3 regions of the Planomonospora corallina genome follow, and region 3 is predicted to be linked to each of the others. Evidence: riboswitches for the same ligand, from Rfam matches in the RefSeq annotation. Region 3 holds a riboswitch; each other region holds the start of a gene.
What was found. A riboswitch is a leader RNA that binds a small molecule or an ion and turns the genes downstream of it on or off. The one in region 3 is predicted to bind S-adenosylmethionine.
Positions count from the first base shown of each region.

Region 1: it holds a riboswitch for S-adenosylmethionine, as region 3 does, so the genes downstream of both, thrC (threonine synthase) here and ACFOWE_RS27135 (hypothetical protein) in region 3, are expected to answer to the same signal.
Region 2: it holds a riboswitch for S-adenosylmethionine, as region 3 does, so the genes downstream of both, ACFOWE_RS03155 (aminotransferase class V-fold PLP-dependent enzyme) here and ACFOWE_RS27135 (hypothetical protein) in region 3, are expected to answer to the same signal.

Region 1 is NZ_JBHSBM010000019.1:29,939-33,202, reverse strand. It holds gene ACFOWE_RS18545 (alpha,alpha-trehalose-phosphate synthase (UDP-forming)) at 1-665, opposite strand, end outside; gene ACFOWE_RS18540 (RNA polymerase sigma factor) at 825-1,382, shown strand; SAM riboswitch class I at 1,527-1,667, shown strand; gene thrC (threonine synthase) at 1,682-2,947, shown strand; gene ACFOWE_RS18530 (MoaD/ThiS family protein) at 2,971-3,246, shown strand.
Region 2 is NZ_JBHSBM010000009.1:52,864-56,127, reverse strand. It holds gene ACFOWE_RS03165 (cytochrome P450) at 1-613, opposite strand, end outside; gene ACFOWE_RS03160 (TerC family protein) at 645-1,409, opposite strand; SAM riboswitch class IV at 1,558-1,675, shown strand; gene ACFOWE_RS03155 (aminotransferase class V-fold PLP-dependent enzyme) at 1,738-3,102, shown strand; gene ACFOWE_RS03150 (NADH-quinone oxidoreductase subunit D) at 3,151-3,264, shown strand, end outside.
Region 3 is NZ_JBHSBM010000040.1:63,846-67,109, reverse strand. It holds gene ACFOWE_RS27150 (HNH endonuclease) at 1-119, opposite strand, end outside; gene ACFOWE_RS27145 (hypothetical protein) at 346-630, opposite strand; gene ACFOWE_RS27140 (hypothetical protein) at 913-1,131, shown strand; partial or broken gene ACFOWE_RS27135 (hypothetical protein) at 1,101-1,751, opposite strand; SAM riboswitch class IV at 1,802-1,910, opposite strand; gene ACFOWE_RS27130 (PASTA domain-containing protein) at 2,106-2,630, shown strand; gene ACFOWE_RS27125 (hypothetical protein) at 2,883-3,264, shown strand, end outside.

The DNA.
Region 1 (3,264 bases), on a different contig from region 3:
TCGCAGCAGTCCATGAACGCCTCGGCCCACCGCACGGTGAGGAAGCCCGCGTGGTCGGCCCCCAGGATGCCCTCCAGCAGCTCGGTCGCGACGTCGTCCGGGAGCAGGGAGAAGTACTCCGGCGGGGCCCACGGGGTGTGCGAGAAGTGCGCGATGCTCACGTCGGGCCGCTCGATGCGGAGCATGGCCGGGGTCAGGCTGAGGTGGTAGTCCTGCACCAGCACCTGCGCGCCGTGCGCGGCCTCCTCGGCCAGCGCCACCGCGAACGCGGCGTTGTAGGACTGGTAGGACTCCCACTCGCGGCGGAAGCGGGCGTCGAAGTGCGGGGTGTTGGCGGTGTCGTAGAGCAGGTGGTGGACGAACCAGAGCGTGGAGTTGGCCACCGCGTTGTAGGCGCGGTGGAAGGTCGCCGGGGGGATGTCGAGCATGCGCAGCGCGCCGGTGTCGTATCCCGCCCGGTCGAGGCGGCCACCGGGCGCCTGCCGTACGGCGGCGCGGTCGCCGTCGGAGAGCGCGGCGCAGACCCAGAGCAGGTCCAGCTCCTTGGCCACCTCCGACAGGCCGGACACCAGCCCGCCGCCGCCCCGGCGCATGGAGAGCGAGCCGTCCTCCGAGACGGTGAACGAGACGGGGCCACGATTGGACGCCACCAGGATCGTGTTCATGCTTTCCTCGACTAGGGAGACAGGCCCCTTCAGCTTCTACGCCTACTGCGGACGCCGGGGGATCGGCCCGCCTTGGGGGATGCTTGCCTCAGAGGTTAACCAAACATTTCCGTCGACCATAGGATGTCCGGCGACGGTGACCGCTGATTGGGGCTCGTGATGGCGCTGGACGAGACGACCGAGGGACTGGCCCGGGCGGCGGCCCAGGGCGACCATCGGGCTCTGGGCGAGCTGCTGCGGCGCATCGAGCCCGACGTGCTGCGGCACTGCAACCGGATCCTCCCCTACCGGCAGGACGCCGAGGAGGCGTGCCAGGACACCCTGCTGGCGGTGGCCCGCAACATCGGCCGCTTCGAGGGCCGGGCCCGGTTCAGCACGTGGCTGCACATCGTGACGGCCAACTGCGCGCGGACCACCTACCGCTCGCTGAAGCGGCGCGCGGCCGAGCAGAGCTCCGAGGAGCTGCCGCTGCAGAAGCCCGACGTCGCCCGGGTGAGCGTGATCGCGGGCTCCCGGCTGGACCTGCTCGACGTGATGGAGGCGCTGGAGGCGTCCAAGCCCGACCTGGCCCAGGCGCTGGTGCTGCGCGACATCTGCCAGCTCGACTACAACGAGGTGGCCGAGCAGCTCGGCATCCCGCTGGGCACCGCCAAGTCCCGCATCCACCAGGCGCGCAAGTACGTCCAGGGGGCGCTGGGCGAGGCCTACGGGTCCTGACGCCCTCGCGGCCCTGCGGCGCGGCCCGGTTCGCGTCCGTCAGGTAACACGATCCGTCTCGCGAAGTGAGACGGTTGGTCGGAGCGGCGAAAAGCCGGGGTAGAGTGCTTTCAACCTGCTCAACGGGTTCGACAACTGAATACGTGCTCATCCAGAGGGGTGGAGGGACCGGCCCTGCGAAGCCCCGGCAACCCTCCCGGTTCAAGACTCGTGATCTGACGAGGTCGGCCGGGACAGGTGCCAATTCCGGTCTGTGACCAAGGTGGTCGCAGACGAAGATGAGGGAAAGGCCTCGCTTCATGGCGCTTGCAACCGCTGAAACCACCGCCGCTTCGCTCGACTTCGGCCCCGCCGTGGCCCTGTCCTGTCGCGAGTGCGGCGCCCGTTACGACCTCGGCCCGGACTTCGCCTGTACCGAGTGTTTCGGCCCGCTCGAGATCGCCTACGAGCTGCCCCGGGTGACCCGCGAGGAGATCGCCGCCGGGCCGAGCAACATCTGGCGCTACCGCTCGCTGCTCCCGGTCCCGGCGGACGTCGCCTCCAAGCGGAACATGGCCCCCGGCTGGACCAAGCTGGTCAAGGCCGACAACCTCGCCCGCGAGCTGGGTGTCCGCGCACTCCACGTGAAGGACGACTCCGGCAACCCCACGCACTCCTTCAAGGACCGGGTGGTGGCCATCGCCGTCGAGGCGGCCCGCAACTTCGGCTTCCACACCCTGTCCTGCTCCTCCACCGGCAATCTCGCCGGCGCGGTCACCGCCGCCGCGGCCCGCGCCGGCCTCGACGCCTGCGTCTTCATCCCCGCCGACCTGGAGGAGGCCAAGATCGTCATGGCCTCGGTGTACGGCGGGCGCCTCGTGGCCATCGACGGCACCTACGACGACGTGAACCGCTTCTGCTCCGAGCTCATCGGCGACGAGCTGGGCGACCGGTGGGGCTTCGTCAACGTCAACCTCCGCCCCTACTACGCGGAGGGCTCCAAGACGCTCGCCTACGAGATCGCCGAGCAGCTCGGCTGGCGGCTCCCCGACCAGATCGTCGTCCCGGTGGCCTCCGGCTCCCAGCTCACGAAGATCGACAAGGGCTTCAAGGAGCTGATCGCCCTCGGCCTCGTCGAGGACAAGCCGTACAAGATCTTCGCCGCCCAGGCCGAGGGCTGCTCGCCGGTCTCCGCGGCCTACAAGGCCGGTCACGACGTGATCCGCCCGGTCAAGCCCGACACGATCGCCAAGTCGCTGGCGATCGGCAACCCGGCCGACGGGCCGTACGTGCTGGACATCGCCCGGCGCACCGGCGGCGCGGTGGAGGACGTCACGGACGCGGAGATCGTCGACGCGATCCGGCTGCTGGCCCGGACCGAGGGCATCTTCGCCGAGACGGCGGGCGGTGTCACCGTCGGCGTGCTGCGCAAGCTGGTCGCCGAGGGCCGGCTCGACCCGGACGGCGAGACGGTCGTGCTGAACACCGGTGAGGGGCTCAAGACCCTCGACGCGGTTTCCGGGCACGCGCGTCCCACCGCCGTGATCCGGCCTTCTCTCGACGCATTCCGTACCGCCCTCGCCTGAGAACTCCTGAAAGGTACTCGACCATGAGCGTTTCCGTGCGGATTCCGACGATTCTTCGGACTTACACCAATGGTGCCGCGGAGGTGAGCGGGGAAGGGGCGACCCTCCGGGAGGTCCTGGAGAAGCTCGACGCCGACTATCCCGGCATCGGTGCCCGGATTCTCGATGAAACGGGCAAGATCCGGCGTTTTGTCAACGTCTATGTGGGAGAAGAGGACGTCCGTTTCGCGGACAACCTCGACACCGCCACGCCGCCCGGCGTTCAGGTCTCCATCATTCCGGCGGTCGCCGGAGGCTGACCCGCACCCCGCGCCTCC
Region 2 (3,264 bases), on a different contig from region 3:
TGCGGTGGCGGGCCAGGTCGACGAGGTAGGCGGAGAACTCCTCCGCCGCGCGCACGGCGGTGTGCTGGGCCTCGACCGAGGGGTTGAGCTCGTACATCCCGCAGATGTCGGCGGACCAGGGGCGCAGCAGGTGCCGGTCGGCCTCGGGCACGCCGAGCATCTCGGCGATCACGGTCACCGGGAGCGGCTCGGCCACCTCGGCGATGAGATCGCCTCCGCCGCGCTCGGCGAAGCGGTCCACGAGCCCGCCGGCGAGCTCGGCGACCTTGGGCCGGAGCGCCTCGACCATGCGGGGGGTGAACGCCTTGGAGACCAGCCTCCTCAGGCGGGTGTGGACCGGCGGCTCCACGTCGAGCATCCCGGCGCGGACCACCCGCCAGAACGGCTCCTGGAACTCCGGGTCGTCGGGCCGGCCGAACTCCGCGTGGGTGGCCGTGTGCAGGTACGACCGGCCGAGCCTGCGGTCGCGCAGCAGCGCGTTGACGTCGGCGTGCCGGGCGATCAGCCACTGGCCGGTCGGCTCGAAGAAGCCGACCGGCCGCTCGCGGCGCAGCTCGGCGTAGACGTCATAGGGATGGGCGACGAATTCCGGACTCCAAGGATCAAACTTCACATTCGCATCGTAATCCGGGAACGCGCCCCGTCTACCCCTCGGCGGGCTTCTCCTCCTCGTAGCGGTGGTGCAGCTCCACCGGCTCCTCGGCGCCCGGCTTGCTCCGCATGCGGATGTTGAGCATCTCCACCAGCAGCGAGAAGGCCATCGCGAAGTAGATGTAGCCCTTGGGGATGTGCTGCTCGAAGCCCTCGGCCAGGAGCACGACGCCGATCAGGATCAGGAAGGACAGGGCGAGCATCTTGATGCTCGGGTGCCGGTCCACGAAGCGGCTGATCGGCCCGGAGGCGAACAGCATCACCAGGACCGAGACGACGACGGCCGCGACCATGACGCCGATCTCGTCCACCATGCCGACCGCGGTGATCACCGAGTCGAGCGAGAAGACGATGTCCAGGATCATGATCTGCACGATCACCGCGGCGAAGGAGGAGGCGACCTTCCCTCCGGCGTGGCCGGACTTGCCCTCCAGGTTGTCGTGGATCTCGAAGACGCTCTTCCCTATCAGGAACAGGCCGCCCAGGATCAGGATCAGGTCGCGGCCCGAGATCTCCTGCCCGAGGACCTCGAAGAGCGGGGCGGTGAGCCGTATGACCCAGGAGAGGGCCAGCAGCAGCGCCAGGCGGCTGAGCAGCGCGGCGAGCAGCCCCAGCTTGCGCGCCTTGTCACGCTGCTCCGGCGGGAGCTTGCCCGCCAGGATCGAGATGAAGATGACGTTGTCGATGCCGAGGACGATCTCCAGGCCGACGAGGGTGAGGAACCCTATCCAGATCTGCGGGTCTGCCACCCAGTCCATCGCCGTCTCCTCCGAGGGGTCGTGGTGTTCCAGCCGGTCACGCCGCATAGACGATCGGCGGGCTCCGGAGGTTCCTGCCCGAGGCGGCCGACACCATTCCGTGTCCGACTTGCGGACCGGCGGGCCGGGATGGTTATAGTTCGCGGTAGGTCATGAGTGCCAGTGACAAGCCCCGGCTCGCTGGCCGGCAACCCTCGCGTCCGCGGCGGGGTGCCCCGGGTGAGGACCTGGTCCGGCGCCGGAGTGGCGCCGGTCAAGCGCGGGCTCCACGCACCATCGCCACGCCTCGCAGGGGCTTGGGGTCCGATGACCTCGAAGGAGTCCTGGCGTGTCCCTGCTCGGCATCTTCACCACCGACGCCCCCGCCGCCCCCGCCGCCGCTCCGGAGCCCGTCCGGCGGGCCGCCGGCGACCGGCCCATCCCTCCCGTGCTCGGCGCCGACCTCGCCGTCCCCGTCCGGGGCGGCAGGCTCGTCCCCTACGCCAACCTCGACTACGCCGCCAGCGCCCCCTGTCTCGAGCCGGTGAGCGCCGCCGTCGCCGCCGCGCTCCCGGCCTACTCCAGCGTCCACCGGGGCGCCGGCTACGCCTCGCAACTCACCACGGCCCGCTACGAGCAGGCCCGGCACACGGTCCGCGCCTTCGTCGGCGCCCGCCCCGGCGACGCGGTGGTCTTCACCCGCAACACCACAGACGCCGTCAACCTGCTGGCCCGCGCCCTGCCGGAGGGCACCACCGTCGTGGTCTTCGACTCCGAGCACCACGCCTCGCTGCTGCCCTGGGCCGGCGCCGTACGGCTGGCGCCGCCCGCCTTCCCCGGCGAGGCCGTCCGCGCGGTCGACGAGGCCCTCACAGGCATCGAGGGCCCGAAGCTGCTCGTGGTGACCGCCGCCTCCAACGTCACCGGCGAGCTGTGGCCGATCGCCGCCCTGGCGCACGTCGCCCACCGGCACGGCGCCCGCATCCTCGTCGACGCGGCCCAGCTCGTCCCGCACCGCCGCCTCAACCTGACCGCGCTCGACCTGGACTACGTGGTCTTCTCCGGGCACAAGCTCTACGCACCCTTCGGCACGGGCGCGCTCGTCGGCCGCCCCGACTGGCTCGCGGAGGCCGAGCCGTACCTCAAGGGCGGCGGGGCGGTGCGCTCCGTGGGCGGCGGAGGCGTCGGGGACGGCGGCGACGGCGGGGGCGTCGGGGGCGTCGAGTGGCACGACGACCCCGAGGCCCGGCACGAGGCGGGCACTCCCAACGTGCTGGGCGCCGTCGCCCTGGCCGCCGCCTGCGACGCGCTGAGCGCCACCGGCTGGACGGCGCTGGTCCGCGAGGAGGAGCGCCTGCTCGGCAGGCTCCGCGCGGGCCTGGCCGCGGTCGAGGGCGTGCACGAGCTCTCCCTGTGGGGCCCCGACCACCCGCGCGTCGGCATCGTCTCCTTCGTGGTGGAGGGCCTGACCGCCCGCGAGGTCGCCGAGGCCCTCTCCGACGAGTACGGCATCGGCGTGCGCGACGGGAAGTTCTGCGCCCACCCGTTCGTCCGGCACCTGCTGGGCGGGGTGAAGGACGGCGGCTGCGAGGACACGACGGTCTCCGCGCTCCGCGCCTCGATCGGCATCGGCACCACCGACGAGCACGTCGACCGTCTCGTCCGCGCCCTGGAGGAGATCGTCTCCCGTCGCGGCGCCGCGGCGCCGAAGTGACCCCCGCCGGGTGGACCCGGCGGGCCCCCGCTGGGGGATGATGGCCCCATGACGGAACGGGTCGTGGGAATCGGTGCCGGAGCCTCACTCGTCGGCGGCGGCGCCGGCGGCAAGGAGCTCGCGACCGAGGACATGGTCCTCAACATCGGCCCGCAGCACCCG
Region 3 (3,264 bases):
AAGCCGCCGCCGACCACGCGGTTGTGCGGATGGTGGCTCTTGAAGAAGAACGGCTCGCCGTGGTCGAGGACCTTGAACTCCCGCGCCCCGGACGGACGCCAGAAGTTGACCTCACTCACCCCGGGCCGGGCCGGGCCGCCAGGAAGCGGTACCACTCGGTGTCCGTCACCCCGACATACGCCTTCACACCGGAGATTGTGCACTCCTGAAGATCGTCTGCGCCAGATGACCCTGAAGTTCACAGCCGATGTCCGCCCCCCTTACCCGGCCGATCTCCTGGAGAACGAGCAGGCCCGGAGAACCCATCAGCACTCCCGGGAACGACGCACACCGTACGAGGATCCGTCAGCGGTCCTCTCCGCCTGCCTCACCGAACAAATCGTGCACGCTCTGGACGGTCGCCGCGCGGATCACCCAGACCTCCAGCAGGGCGAGGTCGGTGCAGGCGGTGATCCGGGCACGGGTGTCGTCCGGCACCTCCAGACCACGGGCGGCCAGCACCAGCAGGACCACCCGGGCCGCTTCTTCCACCATGCCTTCGAGCCTGCCCTCGGCCCTGCCCGCTTCCAGACCATGGCCGTAGTGCTCGCGGGCAAAGGGGCTGTAGACGGGCCAAGCGGCGGTCCCCATGTTCTCCTCCACGCGGTCGGCCTCCTCCTCGATCCCCGGTCCTCGCCAGGAACCGATCGATCACCCTTCTGGTCGCTGCCCCATTGTCGGAGATCATGGCTCCCTCGTCCGCCCGATCCGCGAAGACGACCGGTTGACGACCGTCCGATGCGACAGTCTGGGCGGCAGACAGCGGCGACCGCTTCTGGACAACGCTCTCGTGTCGTCCTGTGGGCACGGATACCGCAAGGCGGTGAGGCTCCGGCTGCGATATCCGGGGCGCCGGAGCCGCAGTACACCTTGGTGCGCGTCTCACCGGTCATGGGGCATGGTCTCACCGGCAGCCGGGTCGCCACCGTGGGGCAGGGCGGGCCCAGCGGCTTCCCGTCGCGAGTAGCAACGGCGGTGAGCCGGTCGGCGGTCCAGCGCAGTACGGCGGGCTGCCCGAAGTCGCGGGCCAGCTCCAGCACCGCCTCCTCGTCGGCGTCGGCGAACGCGACGGCCTGCTCGGCCCAGCCGTAGGAGGAGTGGTAGCCGTCCGGGTCGTAGCAGGACGCCTCCAGTACGGCGGGCAGCCGGCCCGCGGGGACGCGGTTCCCGTGGATCTCGGCCAGCAGCCGCCGGTGCGCCTCCACGTTGGGCTTGAGGGGCAGGGTGGCCCCGTGCGGGTTCCATGCGGTGAGCACATACACGATCCCGGTGAAGGGGTGGGCCTCGGGCCCGGATTCCGCCCGGCCATCGGGCTCGGCGCCCACCCGGCCACCGGGCTCGCTTTCCTCCCGGACCTCCGCATCGGCGCCCTCCCGGTCCTCCGCGTCGGCTCCCGGCCGGGCGTCTGAGGTCCGACGGACGTCCCAGAGCGTGCCGTCGGGGCCGGTGATGCGGATCGCCCCGCGCCGCCAGGCCTGCTCGGGCGCCAGGTGCTCCGCCGGACGGTCGGCCACCACGGCCTGGGCGAGCCCGTGCTCGGGGCTGCCCGGCGGGTGCACCTGCCAGCGGCAGCCGCAGATGAGGCACTCGCCGTACCAGAAGCCGGCGCCCTCGTGGAGGACGAGGTCGCGGACGTCGGCGATGGCGCCGAAGTCGACGTCGCAGCTCGGGCAGCGCCGGTGGCGGAGCGGTAGGTGGCCGGGGACGGGCATGGTGCGCCTCCAGGGTCCTGGTCCGGACCCCGGTGGCCGAGGGCTCCGGTGATCCGCCGTTCTCCGCGCACCTCGCGCGGAGCAGGTCGTCACCCGGGGCACCCGCGGCGAGCGGGGTGCCGTCCAGCGAACCGGGGCTTGGCGCTGGAGCTCATGACCTGCCGGGACCATAACGCCCGCCCAGCCGGTCGTCAATCGTGCACTCCAAGCAGATCCATCCATAAGGAAATGCGTAACACCAGCCAGGCGCAAGATCCCCGATGTTCACAGCTCCTAGTTGTGTTTACAGTTCACAAGTGATTTACTGGTGTCCACAAAGAGCCGATCCCGGTTCCCCTACCCAGGGAGAGCGCCATGACGCAGCCCCACCACCAGCCGTATCCGCCGAAGCAGCCGGGCCGGGGCGTGTCCGGGCTGGCCGCCTGCCTGATCGCGGTCGTGGCGCTCGGCGCCGGATGCCTCGGCGGTGTCGCGATCGCCGGACCGGACGGCACGGCCGCCGAAGCCGCGCCCGCGCCGACCGTCACCGAGACCGCCCAGGCCAAGGCTCCGGCCGGGGAGCCCGCCGCCGCCAAGCCCGCTGCCAAGCCCGCCGTCGAGGAGTCCACCGAGGAGAACGCCGGGCTGCCGGAGCCGCAGGTGGACGAGCCCGCGCAGGTGAAGCTGCCGGACTTCACCGGTCAGAACGCGGCCGTCGCGCAGGAGTGGCTCGTCGACCACGGCTGGGACGAGTACGAGGAGATCAAGCTCGGCTCCCAGGACGAGTACGACACCTTCGTGATCCTCCCGGAGAACTGGACGGTCACCAAGCAGTCCCACCGCGCCGGCACCAAGGTCAAGGTGGGCACGACCATCGTCCTGACCTGCACCAAGAACTGACCCGCACCGAGAACCGGCCCTCCCCAGGCGGCGCCCGCCCGCCGCCCTCCCGCCCGTCCGCCCCCGCCCGCCGTCCGGTACGGCGGAGCGCTCCGGCTCGGAGCCGCGACCGCCGGGAGACGGCAGGGGCACGCGCCGAGCGGCCCCGGACAGGGCCGAGCCGCCCGCACGCGCGTCCCGCCGCCGGGACGGCGGCCACGTATCCACCCCCTCCATGCCCGGCATGGGGACCAGCACGAAGGGATGTGTCCCATGCGCATCCAGCGGACCGAGACCCCGAAGACCGGCGTTCAGCAGGCCTGCGCTCCTGAGGCGGGCATCCGGAATGCCGCCTTCCAGAAGCCCGCCCTCCGGAAGGCCGCCCTCCAGAAGCTCCCCGGCCGGAACACCGCCGTCAGGACGGCCATCGGCCGGAACACCGCCCTCCGGCGGGCCGCGCTTCTCGCCGCCGCCTGCCTCTGCGCGGCGACACTCACGGCCTGCGGAAACGCGGCCGGGAGCGAACTCGCGAGCGCGGCGCGACCGGCCGCGACGGTCACCGTCACGGCCACCGCCACGGTGACGGCCCGCCCCTCCCCCGCCGACAACGACGGCGACGGCGTGGTCTCCACCTACGACGATGACGACGACGACC